2 regions of the Desulfitobacterium sp. PCE1 genome follow, and region 2 is predicted to be linked to the other one. Evidence: predicted binding sites of a transcription regulator. Region 2 holds the regulator's gene; the other holds the start of a gene.
What was found. The regulator Rex, encoded in region 2, represses fermentation and respiration genes when NADH is low (regulators of the CRP and FNR family bind a similar motif). The targets are predictions, from matches to a motif close to ATTGTTAANNNNTTAACAAT.
Positions count from the first base shown of each region.

Region 1: a site for Rex is predicted at 4,980-4,999, ahead of pgk (phosphoglycerate kinase). Genes of this name have one in related genera too.

Region 1 covers NZ_KB913023.1:4,002,675-4,010,588, forward strand. Annotated here, with positions in the region: gene eno (phosphopyruvate hydratase) at 1-960, opposite strand, end outside; partial or broken gene gpmI (2,3-bisphosphoglycerate-independent phosphoglycerate mutase) at 1,349-2,818, opposite strand; gene tpiA (triose-phosphate isomerase) at 2,878-3,645, opposite strand; gene pgk (phosphoglycerate kinase) at 3,675-4,859, opposite strand; gene rpoN (RNA polymerase factor sigma-54) at 5,139-6,542, opposite strand; gene whiA (DNA-binding protein WhiA) at 6,545-7,498, opposite strand; gene yvcK (gluconeogenesis factor YvcK family protein) at 7,523-7,914, opposite strand, start outside.
Region 2 covers NZ_KB913023.1:3,658,085-3,665,998, reverse strand. Annotated here, with positions in the region: gene DESPCE1_RS0118265 (folylpolyglutamate synthase/dihydrofolate synthase family protein) at 641-2,020, shown strand; gene DESPCE1_RS0118260 (DUF47 domain-containing protein) at 2,154-2,780, shown strand; gene DESPCE1_RS0118255 (inorganic phosphate transporter) at 2,773-3,780, shown strand; gene DESPCE1_RS0118250 (SPOR domain-containing protein) at 4,063-4,743, shown strand; gene DESPCE1_RS0118245 (redox-sensing transcriptional repressor Rex) at 4,870-5,502, shown strand; gene aspA (aspartate ammonia-lyase) at 5,661-7,088, shown strand; gene DESPCE1_RS0118235 (DUF4321 domain-containing protein) at 7,236-7,499, shown strand; gene DESPCE1_RS0118230 (nucleoside triphosphate pyrophosphatase) at 7,501-7,914, shown strand, end outside.

The sequences.
Region 1 (7,914 bases), 340 kb from region 2:
GGCAGGATTGGTGACAAACAGATCATCTCCCACCAGTTGAATCTTGCTTCCAAGTTTTTCAGTAAGCTTTTTCCATCCTTCCCAGTCTTCTTCAGACAACCCGTCCTCGATGGAAACGATAGGGTACTTTTCAACCAGATCTTCATAATAGGCAATCATTTCATCAGAAGTCTTGGTTAGTCCTTCCCCTTCAAGATGATATTTTCCATCTTTATAAAGCTCCGTGGCTGCTACATCCAGGGCCAGAGCGATATCTTTTCCAGGCGTGTAACCTGCACGTTGAATGGCATCCATAATAGCCAGCAGTGCATCGGCATTGGATTCCAAGCTGGGGGCAAATCCTCCCTCATCGCCAATGGCAGTCGCAAGAGACTTTTCCTTAAGAACTGCCTTCAAGCTATGATATACTTCTGTTCCCATTTGCAGAGCTTCAGTAAAGCTTTTAGCACCTACAGGCATAATCATAAATTCTTGAATATCCACGTTATTATCGGCATGCTGACCGCCGTTTAAGATGTTCATCATCGGAACAGGGAGCTCCTTGGCGTTAACGCCCCCTAAGTATTGATAAAGGGGAAGTCCAACGCATTCTGCTGCAGCTTTGGCGTTAGCCAAAGAAACTCCTAGAATGGCATTGGCTCCAAGTTTACCCTTGTTCTCTGTTCCATCAAGAGCAATGAGTTCACGGTCAATAGCCGGTTGGTCAAAGGGGTTTAATCCTTCCAGTTCCGGGGCGATCACTTTATTAACATGTTCTACGGCTTTAAGAACCCCTTTACCCAGAAAACGCCCTTTATCGCCATCTCTCAATTCAACGGCTTCAAACGCACCTGTGGAAGCACCTGAGGGAACAGCCGCCCGCCCCATGGAACCATCTTCTAAAACGACTTCTACCTCAACAGTAGGATTGCCACGGGAATCCAGGATCTCACGTCCATAAATCTCGTCGATATAACTCATATGTATAACCTCCTAAATATAGTATTCAACCTAAATTCTTGTCGTAAACTTGCTTAATGATCTTTATCCTGCATCCGCATCGCTAAGACCCCAAAAACAACCCAAGGATTTTGCTTTCAGGCAGGGAACGGCTTTTAAGCGAGCAGGAAGCAATCTTCGCGAAAGGCTGCAGCGGAGTCAGGTTGGAAACAGGACGTTTCCAACCGCCCATTGAGCAGGAGCGATTTGGGCACGAAAGCCGGATGAGGGTTTCGCCCAAGCCGCCATGCCACAGAAAGCTGCTTAGCGGCGCAGGTGGACCTGACGTAGCGGAAGTCTTGAGCGATTAGATTGCTCCGCGCAGCTTATAGAGTGAACGCCTAAAGCAAAATACTGGAGAGAGCCATCATTACAGAATCAAGGATTTTCCGGTCATTTCCTGAGGCTTAGGAATTTTCATCAGCTCCAGGGCCGTAGGAGCCACATCCCGAAGAGCCCCTCCCTCCCGCAAGGTTTTGCCCTTAAGGTCATCATTAACCAAGATAAAAGGCACCGGATTGGAAGTATGGGCAGTCAGAGGTTGGCCTGTTTCCAAGTCCACTTTAGCTTCAGCATTGCCATGATCAGCTGTTATGATGACAGTTCCCTGGCGCTCTAAAATCTTGGGAACGATTTTTCCAATACACTCATCCACCGCTTCTATGGCTTTAACGGTAGCCCCAAATTCCCCGGTATGACCCACCATATCCGAATTGGCAAAGTTCAGAATGATAATGTCATAATCCTCTGTATCCAAGCGTTTAAGGAGCTCCTCAGTAATTTCATAGGCACTCATTTCCGGCTTCAGATTATAGGTAGCAACTTTTGGAGAAGGAATAAGGCAACGGGTTTCGCCAGGACAAGGATCCTCTACCCCTCCGTTAAAAAAGAAAGTAACATGGGCGTATTTTTCTGTCTCAGCGATACGAAGCTGCTTCTTCTTATGTTTTGCCAGAACCTCCCCTAAGGTATTGTCTAAGTTCTGAGCAGGAAAAGCCACTGGAACTTTCAGAGTATCGTCATATTCAGTCATACACACATAATGAAGATTCAAAGGTTTTCCTCGCTCAAAGCCAGTAAATTCCTCATTCACGAGGGCATAAGAAATCTCCCGGGCACGATCGGAACGGAAGTTAAAGAAGATGAAGCTATCTCCATCCTGGAGGGTTCCAACGGCCTTTCCTTCTGAATCCACAATGACCGTAGGCGCTACAAACTCATCCGTGACTCTGATATCATAAGATTGTTCAATCGCTGCCAAAGGGTTAGGTGCTTTCAAACCTTCCCCATCGACTAAGGCCCGGTAACCCTTTTCTACCCGCTCCCAACGTTTATCCCGATCCATCGTATAATAACGGCCACTTACGGTAGCGACTTTGCCAAGGCCTAATTCCTTACATTTAATATTGAGTCTGGTCATGAATACCTTAGCACTTTGAGGCAGCACATCCCGGCCATCTAAAAGGGCATGGATAAATACTTTTTTAACCCCCATGGCTTTTGCCATATCTAAAAGGGCAAAAAGATGCTCACTATGTGAGTGAACCCCTCCGTCTGAGAGCAATCCCATAAGGTGCAGAGCGTTGGGCCCATCCTTTACCCGTTCCATGGCTTCTTTCAATACGGTATTTTGGGCAAACTCACCGGTCCGTATGGCTTTGGAAATACGGGTGAATTCCTGATACACCACCCGCCCCGCCCCAATATTTAAATGGCCGACTTCCGAGTTTCCCATTTGCCCTGGGGGTAATCCTACCTCTTCCCCTGAAGCAACGATGAAGGTATGGGGGTACTCCTCAAACAGCGTATTGAAGCTCGGCTTTTGGGCATTGGCTATGGCATTGCCCTCTGCCTGAGGACTATGGCCCCATCCGTCAAGAATCATTAATAAAAGGGGCTTCATAGGGCAGCCACCGCATTCTGAACCAGTTGCGCAAATCCTTCAGGCTCAAGGCTGGCCCCGCCCACAAGGGCTCCATCCACATCCGGTTGCTCCATGAGTTCCCCGATATTGTCGCCCTTAACGCTCCCTCCATAGAGGATGTTGATTTCATCGGCAACCACGCCGGCAATTCCGGCTAATGTGGAGCGAATCATGGCGCACATCTCTTGAGCATCTTCACTGGAGGCGGTTTTACCCGTTCCAATGGCCCAAATGGGCTCATAGGCAATGACCACTCTTTTCAATTCATCCGCTGAAAGATCAGTGAGATCCTTTTCCACCTGACCGCGAACGATAGCAAAGGCCTTTCCTTCTTCACGGTTGGCTAAGTTTTCACCCACACAGAGAATAGGGGTAAGCCCTGCTTTGAGAGCTGCCTTCACCTTTTTGGCAATCTCTTCATCTGTTTCACGGAGAACTTCCCGGCGCTCCGAATGCCCGAGGATGACATAGGTGCAAGCAACATCCACCAGCATAGCGGCAGAAATCTCTCCGGTATAGGCCCCATTAGGGGCGTAGAACATGTCCTGAGCCCCAATATGAATGACGCTCTCCTCCAGCTCATCCTTGAGAACACTTAAGGCTGTAAAGGGAGCACACACGACAACATCAATTTCAGTAAGTTCACCAAGCATTCCTAAGAGCCTTACCGCATAATCCTGAGCTTCACGAAGGCTTTTATTCATCTTCCAATTTCCAGCGATAATAGGATGTCGTTTGGCCATTAAATGAGCTCCTTTCAAGATGAGATAGTTTATATAGTTTGAAGTGCGGCTACACCGGGTAGGGTCTTCCCTTCTAAGAGCTTCAAAGAAGCTCCTCCTCCTGTAGAGATATGGCTCATTTGATTCCCCACACCCATTTTTTCTACGGCAGCCACAGAATCTCCACCGCCTACTATAGTCATGCCCGGGCATAGAGCCACGGCCTGAGCAACCTTCTCTGTCCCTTTGGCGAAATGTTCCATTTCAAAGACACCCATAGGGCCATTCCACACGATGGTCCGTGCCTTTTGTATTCTTTCGCTGAAAAGGCCGGCGCTTTCCGGTCCGATATCCAAGGCCATTTCGTCCTCAGTTAACTCTTGGATGGTGGTAATCCGATAAGGTGCATCGGCCTTAAATTCTTTTGCCGCCACTACATCTTGAGGCAAAAGAATGTCTACTTTAAGTTCCTGCGCTTTATCAAGAATCTCTTGAGCTAAGGATAATTTATCTGCTTCCACCAAAGATTTTCCCAGGTCATATCCCTGAGCTTTCAGGAAGGTATTGGCCATTCCACCACCAATGATAAGAGCATCGACTTTATTGAGCAAGTTCTCAATGACACCGATTTTATCACTGACCTTGGCTCCTCCAATAATGGCCACAAAAGGCCGCTCCGCATCTTCCAAGGCCTTGCCCATGCTTTCGATTTCCTTTTGGAGAAGGAGGCCTGCCACGCCGGGAATATGATGAGCGATTCCTTCTGTGGAAGCATGAGCCCGGTGAGCTGTGCCAAAAGCATCATTAACATACACTTCGGCTAAGCGAGCTAATTGCTTAACAAACTCCGGCTCATTCTTTTCTTCCTCTTCGTGATAACGAACGTTTTCTAAGAGAAGGACCTCACCTTCATGTAATTGGGCCACTTCTTTTTCTACTTCCGGACCGATACAATCCGGGGCAATGGATACCGGTCGATTGAGCAATTCACTGAGGCGTTTTGCTACGGGAGCAAGGGAGTACTTCGGATCGGGTTTTCCTTTAGGACGTCCTAAATGGGAGGCAAGAATAATTTTGGCCCCTTCGCCGATTAGGTATTGAATGGTAGGCAAAGCTGCCCGAATCCTCGTGTCGTTGGTAATATTGCCATGATCATCCATGGGTACGTTAAAATCAACCCGCACAAAAACACGTTTATCTCGTACCACGATGTCCTTAAGCCCTTTCTTATGCATTAAGTATGGTTCTCCTTTCCTCATTAGCTTAATCATCTCTGGGTCTTTGCTATGAAAGCTTATGTGTTCAGTAAGTTAAGCATTACTATCTATGTAAATTTTGAGTAATGAATCATAGCCATTGGCAATTTTATGCCAATCCAATCTGTCTTAGTTTAGCACTTTCTATCATCTTAGTATACCGCTCGAAGGAAGTTTCTACTCTTTAGACTATACCTTGATCCCAAATTTTAAGGGCATTCACTATCAGATTGTAATTATTCAGCTGATCATTATTCGCTAATAGCGTTTCCGTAGAGTTGTTGAAGGGATACCCAGTTCATCACGGTATTTCGCGACGGTTCGTCGTGAAATCTCCATATTCTTTCCTTTAAGGATCTCTGAGAGTTTCTGATCAGAGTATGGGCTCTTGGGATCCTCAGCAGCGATGATACCTTTCAAGGTTTGTTTAATTCCTTCCGTGGTAATCCCTTGTTCGCTACCTAAACCTGTGGCAAAAAAGAACTTAAATTCGAAGATTCCCCGAGGGGTCTGTACGTATTTATTGGATGTAGCCCGACTGACCGTTGACTCGTGGACCCCGATCTCTTCCGCAATGTCTTTGAGATTGAGAGGCTTTAAATAGCGAATTCCTCGCCTCAAAAACTCTTCTTGACGTCTTACAATAGCGTCCGCAACCTTATATAGAGTGAGTCGCCTTTGCTCGATACTGCGAATCAACCATGCTGCCGCATTGAGTTTTTGCTCGACAAATTTGCGAATCTCCGATTCATTATTCTGACTTAATGCTTTACGATAGGCCTGATTAATTCCCAGACGGGGCACAGTCACATCATTGACCAGGATAATATATTCACCCTCAACCTCTTCAATCACGACATCGGGAAGGATATACCGAACTTCACCAGAACCCGCAAAACGCCGACCGGGTTTAGGATCCAGGGTACGAATTAAATCCGCCATGTCTTGAACTTGACTTGGGGTAATCTTAAGTTGGTTAGCAATCCTTTGTAAACGACCGGCGGCTAAATCCTCCAGGTACTTAAGAAACTCAGGCATCTCCGGAGGGTATTCTTCCAGCATGGGGAGCTGCAAGCGCAGGCATTCTTCCAAACTCCTTGCCCCAACTCCCAAAGGGTCCAGACTTTGGATAACTGCCAAACCTTTTTCTACTTCCTCAAGAGGAAGCCGCAGCTGTCCAGCTATCTCCTCTAAAGAAAGAGGTAAATAGCCATTATCATCTAAGTTTCCAATAATGTATTCAAGTAAATCCGGGGACACGGGAACCTTTTGTATATGAATCTGTTCAAGCAAATGCTCTTGAAGAGAAGGAGCTGCCGCTAAAAAAGGCTCAAATCGGTTGCTCTGTCCAGCATCGGGGTCATACTCCCTGCTAATTCGTTCTTCCTGATGCTGAAAATACTCTTCCCAGTTCATATCCCAAGTACTCTCATCAGCACTCTCGTCTTTCTCCTGAGTTGAAGGACTTTCCTGGGTATTGTCCATGCTTTTATCTGCTGAATCTTCAATCACATCGAGCAGAGGGTTTTCCAGCATCTGCTGCTCTACATAACCGGAGAGTTCTATTGCTGATAACTGCAGGACTGCAATCGCTTGGCGCAACTCTGGTGTCATGATTAGTTTCTGCGTTTGTTCCAGGTTCAAGCCATATCCTATGCGCACATTCATCCTCCTTTCTTGACCTGTCTGCTTTGTTCATCCAACTTTTCTGCAAGCTCGTCGATCTTACGCATCCGGTGATTGACCCCCGATTTACCGACCTTAGGAACCAACATCTCGCCTAACTCCTTCAAGCTGGCATCGGGATATTCCAGCCGCAGCCCGGCAATTTCTCGTAACGGTTCCGGCAAGGCTTGTAAACCGATAGTATTGGCTACTTTTTGGATATTCTCTACTTGCCGTACAGCCGCGTCCACGGTCTTATTGAGGTTAGCTGTTTCACAGTTTACCAAGCGATTGACTTGATTGCGCACGTCCTTGAGAACACGAACATTCTCGAATTCCAAAAGGGCCCGGTGGGCGCCGATAAAGCCAAGAAATTCAACAATATGTTCACTCTCTTTAATATAGACCACATGCCAATTCTTACGCATACTTACCTTGGCTCCCAAATTAAATTTATTAAGAAGCTTGCTTAATGCGTCAGCATGAAGAGGATCATTGGTGATAATCTCCAGATGATAAGTTCCTTCGGGATTATTGATGGATCCTCCCGCCAAAAATGCCCCTCGCAAGTATGCTATTTTATCGCATTTCTTTTTTATTAAAAAATTAGGGATACCCGGTAATATTTCTCCCTCTTCATCCATAAGTCCCAACTGTTGAAAATCAGCTAAAGCCCGGGGATAGATTTTTACCATGTAGGAGTTATTCTTTTTCAGGCGCAGTTTCCTCCGTACCATGATGTCCACGGGTAATTCCAATAAAGTTTTGGCCAAGCGATACACTTTACGCGCCACCGGAGCACTTTCAGTGATAACATTCAAGGCATAAGAGTTATTGGAAATCTGCAACGTCCCATCCATCCGCACTAAGGCAGCTAATTCTGCAAGATTGCAGCATTTTTTCCTTTCCTCGATCCGAGCCAACTCATCCTTGGTTTCGGCACTAAAGGACATTCTCCCACTTCCTTTACCAGTACTTTAGGACTCTTCTCTTAGCTTGTGATTCAACAAATAGGAATCCACTAAAGCAATACGCTCTCCCATAGGTTTTAAGCTAAAAAGCAACCGAATAAGGATCCGCGCTAAGCGGTCCGGGTGGTGGCGTACGGTATCACCTTCTTGTAAAAGGTCCGCTTCCACGTACTTTGCTCCCAACCACTCCACACTTTCCGCATTCCCTCGTACCGGATAGGAGCCCTCTTCCGCATAGCGTTCCAGCAGATCCTGGGGTATTTCTTGTTTATTGGCCACCACCACATCCACAAACCCTGCTCCGCAGTGATCAATAAGGGATTGGAGATGGTCCGAGACCTGGAATTGATCCGTCTCCCCCGGCTCAGTCATAATATTGCAGACATAGATGCAGGGAA
Region 2 (7,914 bases):
TAGCCGGTTGGAAACGTCCTGTTTCCAACCCGACTCCGCTGTGGGCTTTTCGCGAAGATTCCTTACCTGCTCGCTTAAATCCGTTCTCTGCTATAAAGCAAAATCCTTAGGTTTTCTTCGGGGTACTTGCGAGTTTGATTTGTGCACAAAAGTAGAATGCCTGGTAAAGATGCTTACTGAAGTTAAATATTGTAAGTTATCTAAACTACCTTTCTTGGAGGCTGTGCATACCATAGGACCAAAGAGCGGACCCAAGGATTTTGATTTTACAAAAGGGAACGCCTTCTAAGCGAGCAGCTAGCCGTTCTTCGCGAAAAGTTTTCGACGGAGAAAGGTTGGAAACAGGACGTTTCCAACCCGCTATGAGGCAGGAGCCGATTTAGCGGGGCACCTTTCGGAGTTGGAAACTTGAGCGTTAGAACGGCTGCGCGCAGCTTATTGAGTGAACGATGTAAAACAAAATCTTGGAGACAACCTTCTCGCCCAACCTTGAAAATCTTCTGCAAAAATTGCAGGAAAACCATCCTTTATAGGGAATTACCGCATAGCAGAGATGTGCATAATAACCATGTACCCCTGTGTTTAAGATGAATGGAGAAGGACATATCAGCAATAGAAAGATTCAAAGGAGGACATAGAAGTGGGGAATAAGGAGATGACCGAGATAACTGAATATGAATTAAAGGGAGACCAGAAAGAGGTGTCCCCCTTAGATCTTGAATACCAGGAAGCTAAGGATTATCTGGTTAACCTCACGAAATTTGGTATGAACTTTGGATTGGGCCGGATTGAGGAGCTGCTGAAACGTGTGGGTAATCCGGAAGAACGCCTCAAGGTCGTTCATATAGGAGGTACCAATGGAAAAGGATCTACCACCATGATGATAGCTGAGATCCTCGAAGATGCCGGATATCGGGTCGGGGTGTTTACATCTCCTCATCTTCATGATTATAGAGAACGGATAACTATTAATGGTGAGATGATTCCTAAAGGTGAAGTCACCCGCCTGGTTCAGACTCTTCGCCCTCATCTGGAAGAACTTGTGCAAAAGGGTGTGGAACATCCTACGGAGTTTGAAGTGAATACGGCTATGGCATTGATGTATTTTGCAGACCAAAAAGTGGACTTAGTTCTCTTAGAGGTCGGTTTAGGTGGCGCCATTGATTCTACGAATGTGGTCAAGCCCCTGATTTCTGTGATAACCAATGTGGGTATGGACCATATGGATTATCTGGGTGAAACCTATGAGGAAATTGCCCGTGTGAAGGCCGGAATTATCAAAGCGGGTGCTATTACCGTAACGGCGGCTAATCGTTCTGAGGCTTTGAAAGTCATTCGTGAGAAGGCACAAGAGGTAAACTCTCCCTTATGGGTGGTGGGCGATGATGTACGTTGGGAGATCCGCTGGAGCGGGGAATTGGAGCAAGAATTTGATTTGATTGGGCTCCGAGGAGCTTATAAGAAACTGCGTTTACGTCTTGTCGGAGAGCATCAAGTGGTCAATGCTGCTACTGCTGTTACAGTCTGTGAGCTTTTGAAGTTCGAATGTGGAATGAACCTTGAGCGAAGAAATATTTATGAGGGACTTCGTACAGCAGTTTGGCCTGGTCGCTTGGAGTTGCTTTCCCTGAAGCCGAAGGTACTTATTGATGGAGCACACAATGTGGATGGAGCTAATGCTTTGGCAAAGGCATTGGAAGTTTTTCAGCGCCGGCGCTTAGTTCTTTGCCTTGGGATGCTGGGAGATAAGGAGCGGGAAAAAGTTGTGGATATCCTCGTCCCTTTGGCAGATGAGGTAATCATTACCAAGCCCAATTCTCCGAGATCCGGAAATTGGGAGTATCTCCATGAGTTAGTCAAAGAAAGAGGGAAGCCTGTCCTGACCATTGAAGAGCCTCGTCTAGCAGTCGAAGAAGCTTTTCAGCGACTGGATAAAGAGGATATGTTATGTGTCACGGGATCCCTCTATATGATTGCGGAAGCAAGGCAGGCTTTACTGGATGTTTTGCACAAAGTATAGAAAGAACTTATACAAGTAATAGTCAAGTTTTATTACGATTATGTAAAAAATTTAACAGAAACTTAACAATGGCGGTTAAAAAATTTGCTACAATACTACAGGAATTCCATGCAAAACGACTGGAGGAAAGAACATGTTTGGCTTATCTTCAAAAGAAGACAAATTTTACGCCTTGTTCAGGGAAAGTGCAGAAGTAGCCTGCATCACGACAAAAAAGCTTGAAGGGCTGATTTGTCAGAATTCTGTCTCTGATGCAGAGGCTGAAATGATGCATGATCTTGAGCATCGAGCGGACAAGATTACCACAGAGATTGTGGACCGTTTGAATTCGACCCTTATCACCCCATTGGATCGTGAAGATATCTATACCTTAGCCCAAAACCTTGACGATATCGTGGATTTAAGTCAAGGCGCAGTAGAGCGCATGGTTCTTTACCATACGAAAAAGCCCTCCATCGGAGCCCAGGAAATTGTTCGTACTATTGTTAAAGCCACAGAACAGCTGAAGACCGCTTTTTGCTGTTTGAACAGTATTCACTTTAAAAAGAGCGAAATTCTGGCGGCTACAGAAGAAGTTTATCGTCTTGAATCAGTAGGGGACAGCTTATATCGCCAAGAAGTGGCCCGGCTGTTTGAGCAAGAGAAGGACGCTATTGAGATCATTAAGTGGAAAGAAATCCTTGAACACTTAGAGGATACACTGGATCAGTGTGAGGAAATCGCAGACCTCCTCAAAGGAGTTGTATTGAAGTATGATTAGTTCCAGTGCGTTACTCATTGTTGTCGTATTTTTCGCGCTGGCTTTTGATTACATTAACGGTTTCCACGATACGGCTAACGCTATTGCGACAAGTGTGTCTACTCGTGCTCTCACTCCAAAAAGGGCAATAATAATTGCGGCAATACTCAATTTTGTTGGAGCATTAGTTAGTACAGGAGTAGCTCAGACCATTGCCAAAGATATTGTAAATCCTGAATTTGTTACTCAGGAAATTGTAATCGCAGCTCTCATAGGAGCGATATTTTGGAACTTAGCCACCTGGTATTTTGGAATCCCCAGCAGTTCCTCGCATGCTATTATCGGAGGAATGATTGGAGCCGCTGTATCTAAAGTAGGCTTCGGAGTGCTGCAGGTTCAAGGGATAATGAAGATAGTTGCAGCCTTATTGATTTCCCCCATTTTTGGTATTATTTTAGGTTTTATTATTATGAAAACTTTATATCTTATTTTTGGTAAGGTCGCACCTTCTAAAGTCAACCAGGGGTTTCGCAAGATGCAGGTGCTTTCTGCCGGGTTGCTGGCGTTTAATCATGGTTCCAATGACGCTCAAAAGTCCATGGGTATTATTACCATGGCCCTTATAGCGTCAGGTCTACAAGATCCATCCAATCTTAATCCGGCTTTATGGGTAAAATTTGCTTGTGCTTTGGCGATGGCTTTAGGTACTGCTGCAGGGGGATGGAAGATTATTCGGACCATGGGCGGAAAGATCTTTAAGCTGGAGCCTATCAACGGATTTGCTGCAGACTTGACATCCTCTATTGTTATCTGGACTGCTACAGCCTTTCCGGGTTTGCATTTACCTGTGTCGACTACTCATGTTGTTTCCGGCTCAATCATGGGCGTAGGGAGTGCTAAGCGTATATCAGCCGTGCGTTGGGGAGTAGCCCAGCAAATGCTCATTGCCTGGGTGGTAACGATTCCTACAGCGGCTATAACCTCATTTTTGTGCTACAAACTTATAACATTAGTGCTATAGAAATATTATTATTCTATAGATTTTTAAAGGGACCGTAAGGTTCCTTTTATTATTAATTATTATTAATTGTTAATAAAATATTAATAAATTGCTAATCTATATAGCACGACGGTTTTTGATTTTTGAGTGCAGGTCTCTTTAATAGGCATGATAAGCGCTTTTTGTACATAAAGTGATACTAGCTTAGGTTGTCCGAAAGAATATGAAGTTTTTGTTAAATGTTATTGAATCGGGTGCTTTTGTGAAGCGGAGAAGTTGACAGCTATTATGGAGGATGATAGTATGTATAAATATAATCCCTGGATTAATAAGGGAATAGGACTAATTGGTTGTGCTGTCATTGTATGGATGACCTGGTTTTTTGGGTATACTTATGTTAAGTTAGTCACACAACCCAGGGGTCCAGACATACCTTCCCCGAGTCCTGTGGATCAGAACGAGTTTTTTCTAACTTTGGACACAATAGAGTTTTGGACATGTCAAACGGGGGTATTTAACTCCGAAAGCAATGCTCTCAGGGAAAAGGAGGAATTGCAGCAATTAGGCTGGGATGCCCAAATTATCTCGAGAGATCCATTTATTGTCGGAGTAGGTTTTGCCTACTCTAAGGAGGAAGTGCTTCCTATTCAAGAATTGTTGAAAGAGGGTGGAGTTGTTTCTATTCCTAAATCAGTTACCAGCCCTGAACGTGCTTTTCGTATTCGTGGTACAGGAGCAATTCAGACGGCCAAGGTTCTTGAGGGAGTCAATACCTTTTTGAAGACACCTTATACTGACCGGGAAAGCAGGCTTTCAGAGTTTGAGAACCTTATGGTTTTGACACCTCGTGCTTTAACTAATCTATACGAGGTTTCAAGATTATCGATTAAGGCCGAAAGAACTTTACCGGTGGACCTGCGAAAAATGATGTCATTGAACCTCTATGGTGAGTATCTTAATACCTTAGAGATGCTTCAAAAATAAATATATTTTTTGTTTTAAATAGTTTATTAAAATCCATTTGTTAACATTAAAGCCTAGTGATATAATGTACTTACGCTAATTATTATTATCATTTAAAATTTAAGGAAATTGAAACGGGGGATTAGCTTGAAAACACTTAAAATCCCAGAGGCAACGATTATACGTCTTTCAGTCTATTCGCGTCATTTAACAGATGTGGATCGTAAAGGAATCGTTACGATATCTTCTGGTGATATTGCAGAGGGAGTTGGAGTTAGTCCAGCTCAGGTTCGAAAGGATTTAGCATACTTTGGTGAATTCGGAACTCGTGGTGTGGGTTATAATGTTAAGGACTTGCACCGCCATATTTTGAAAATCCTTGGCTTAAGCCAGGATTGGAGTGTATGTCTGGTTGGTATGGGTAACTTAAGTTTAGCGCTGACTACATACAAAGGCTTCCGTGAGCGTGGATTTATTATCACTAGTATTTTTGATAATGATCCCCAAAAAATCGGGACCACGGTCAATGGCGTAGAAGTGTTGCCGGTGGATAGACTCGAGGAAGTAGCTAAAGCTAATAAGACTCAGATTGGCATCATTTCCGTACCGTCTCCCTATGCCCAGGAAATCGCTGATAAGCTTATTAGTGCCGGGGTTCAAGCCATTCTTAACTTTGCCCCTGTGGTACTCAATGTCCCACCGGAAGTTGAACTTAGAAATGTGGACTTAGCTGTGAATTTGGAAGTGCTGACATTTAATGTGGGAACCCGCCGCTCTTAAGAAGAATTGTCCCAATCTTATGGATATTTGTGCATAGGAAACTTTATAGATGAGAATATAAAATGTAGATTCGCGAAAAGTAAGGCAGCAGTGTCTTACTTTTTCCTTATCATGATGATTATGTTTCTCATAAATCAATCCGTAAAAGAGGAGATATTATGTTACGTAAGGAAAAAGACCTGCTTGGAATTATGGAAGTACCGGAAGATGTTTATTATGGAATTCAAACGTTAAGAGCTATTGAGAACTTCCCTATTACGGGATATCGGGCTCACCATGAATTAATACGCGCCTTAGGTCTGGTTAAGGCTGCAGCTGCCCAGGCCAATATGGACATCGGTTCTTTGAACCGTGTGGTCGGCGAGTCCGTAATCAAAGCTTCGATGGAAGTTGCAGAAGGTGTCTTTAATGATCATTTTGTGGTGGATGTCATTCAGGGGGGAGCAGGGACTTCCATCAATATGAATGCCAATGAAGTGATCGCTAATCGGGCTATAGAGATTTTGGGAGGACAAAAAGGGGATTATTCCCGGGTTCATCCCAATGTCCATGTCAATATGGCTCAAAGTACCAATGATGTTTTCCCTACGGCCATCCGTATTGCTTGCCTTAATGTGGCCGATGATCTTCTTTATGCTTTAAACGAGTTAAAGGGTGCTTTCCAAGAGAAGGCCAAGGAGTTTGACGGAGTCATCAAGATGGGGAGAACCCATCTTCAAGATGCGGTTCCCATTCGCTTAGGACAGGAATTTGCAGCCTATGCACAAATGCTGAAGAGAGATATTCGCCGGATCGATGAAGCGTCGAGGTCCTTGCACATTGTCAATATGGGCGCAACAGCCGTGGGTACTGGGCTGAATGCTGATCCGGTTTATATAGAGAGAGTCTCCGAGAATCTGAAGAAGATTACGGGATTGCCTCTTTTACGAGCGGATAATCTAGTGGATGCTACACAGAACACCGATGCATTTTTAGAGGTATCCGGTGCACTTAAAACCTTGGCGGTCAACCTCTCTAAGATTGCCAATGACTTACGGCTGATGGCTTCTGGTCCTAGAACAGGTTTTGGAGAGATTAATCTTCCTGCCATGCAGCCGGGTTCTTCCATTATGCCAGGAAAAGTCAATCCCGTTATGGCTGAGGTGGTCAATCAGGTATCTTTCCAAGTTCAAGGAAATGATTTTACAATAGCTTTAGCCTGTGGTGCCGGACAACTGGAGCTCAACGTGATGGAGCCCGTAGTGGTCTTCAATCTGCTCCAATCCCTGGATATACTCCGAAATGTTATCAAAGTCTTTAAAGAGCGCTGTGTGGATGGGATAACCGCCAATGTGGAGCGTTGCCGTGACCTGGTTGAAAACAGTGTGGGTGTAGTCACTGCAATCAATCCTCATGTAGGATACGAGGTTGCCTCCCGGATCGCCAAGGAAGCCATCGTGACCGGTCGCCCGGTGAGAGAGATTGTCCTTGAAAGAGGACTTTTGACCCCTGAGGAGCTGGATATTATTTTGAATCCTTACGAAATGACCGAACCAGGTATTAGTGGCTCAGAGTTACTTAGAGGAATGCTTCCTCGTGGTCATTAATGGTAAATTATTAATATTAAGTTAATATTTTTGCCCGCCCGTCCCCTTGCGTATTATTAGTCGAAATGCTAAACTAAAAAGTGTCGAAAAATCAGCCAGGAGCAACAGTGCCCTGGCTACATTTCTATGGGTGAAAGGGGGCAAACTATGCCGGCAGGTCGAACTAATTCGGGGGCAGGCCGTACCATACTTCTTATTTTGTCAGGGGCGGCCATTGGAACATTAATAGGCTATGGGTTCGAAAAAATAGCTTTCTTAGCACCTTTTCTGCGCCCAGCCGTCATCGATTTCCCTTCTCATACCTATTTAGACTTCTTTTTTATCACCTTTTCATTTGGATTCCGTCTGAATATCACCTTTGCTACGGTTATAGGGGCATTGGGTGGTTACTATCTAGCTAGGAAGTGGTAGAATGCTCGTACTGGCTTCAGCCTCTCCCCGCAGGGGAATGCTCCTGAAAGAAGGGGGGGTTTCCTTTGTGCGAGTGGAAGCAGATGTTTCAGAAGTACTTTCCCAAGGTGTTTCTCCTGAATCAGCGGTAAAGGAGCTGGCTTTGCGTAAAGCTCTGGCTGGGTTGAATCATTGGCTGGATCGTGGCGGAAGTATGGAGGATATAATTCTTGGAGCCGATACGATTGTTGTCCTAGACCATCAGATTCTTGGCAAACCCAAGGATGCAGAAGAGGCGGAAGATATGCTGACAGCATTAAGCGGACGGGCTCATGATGTATACACTGGAGTGGCATTGATCAATGGAGCAGGCCGTCAAGAATGTGGTGCGGTACGCACAGCAGTTGCTTTTCGTTCACTGACCCATGAGGAGATA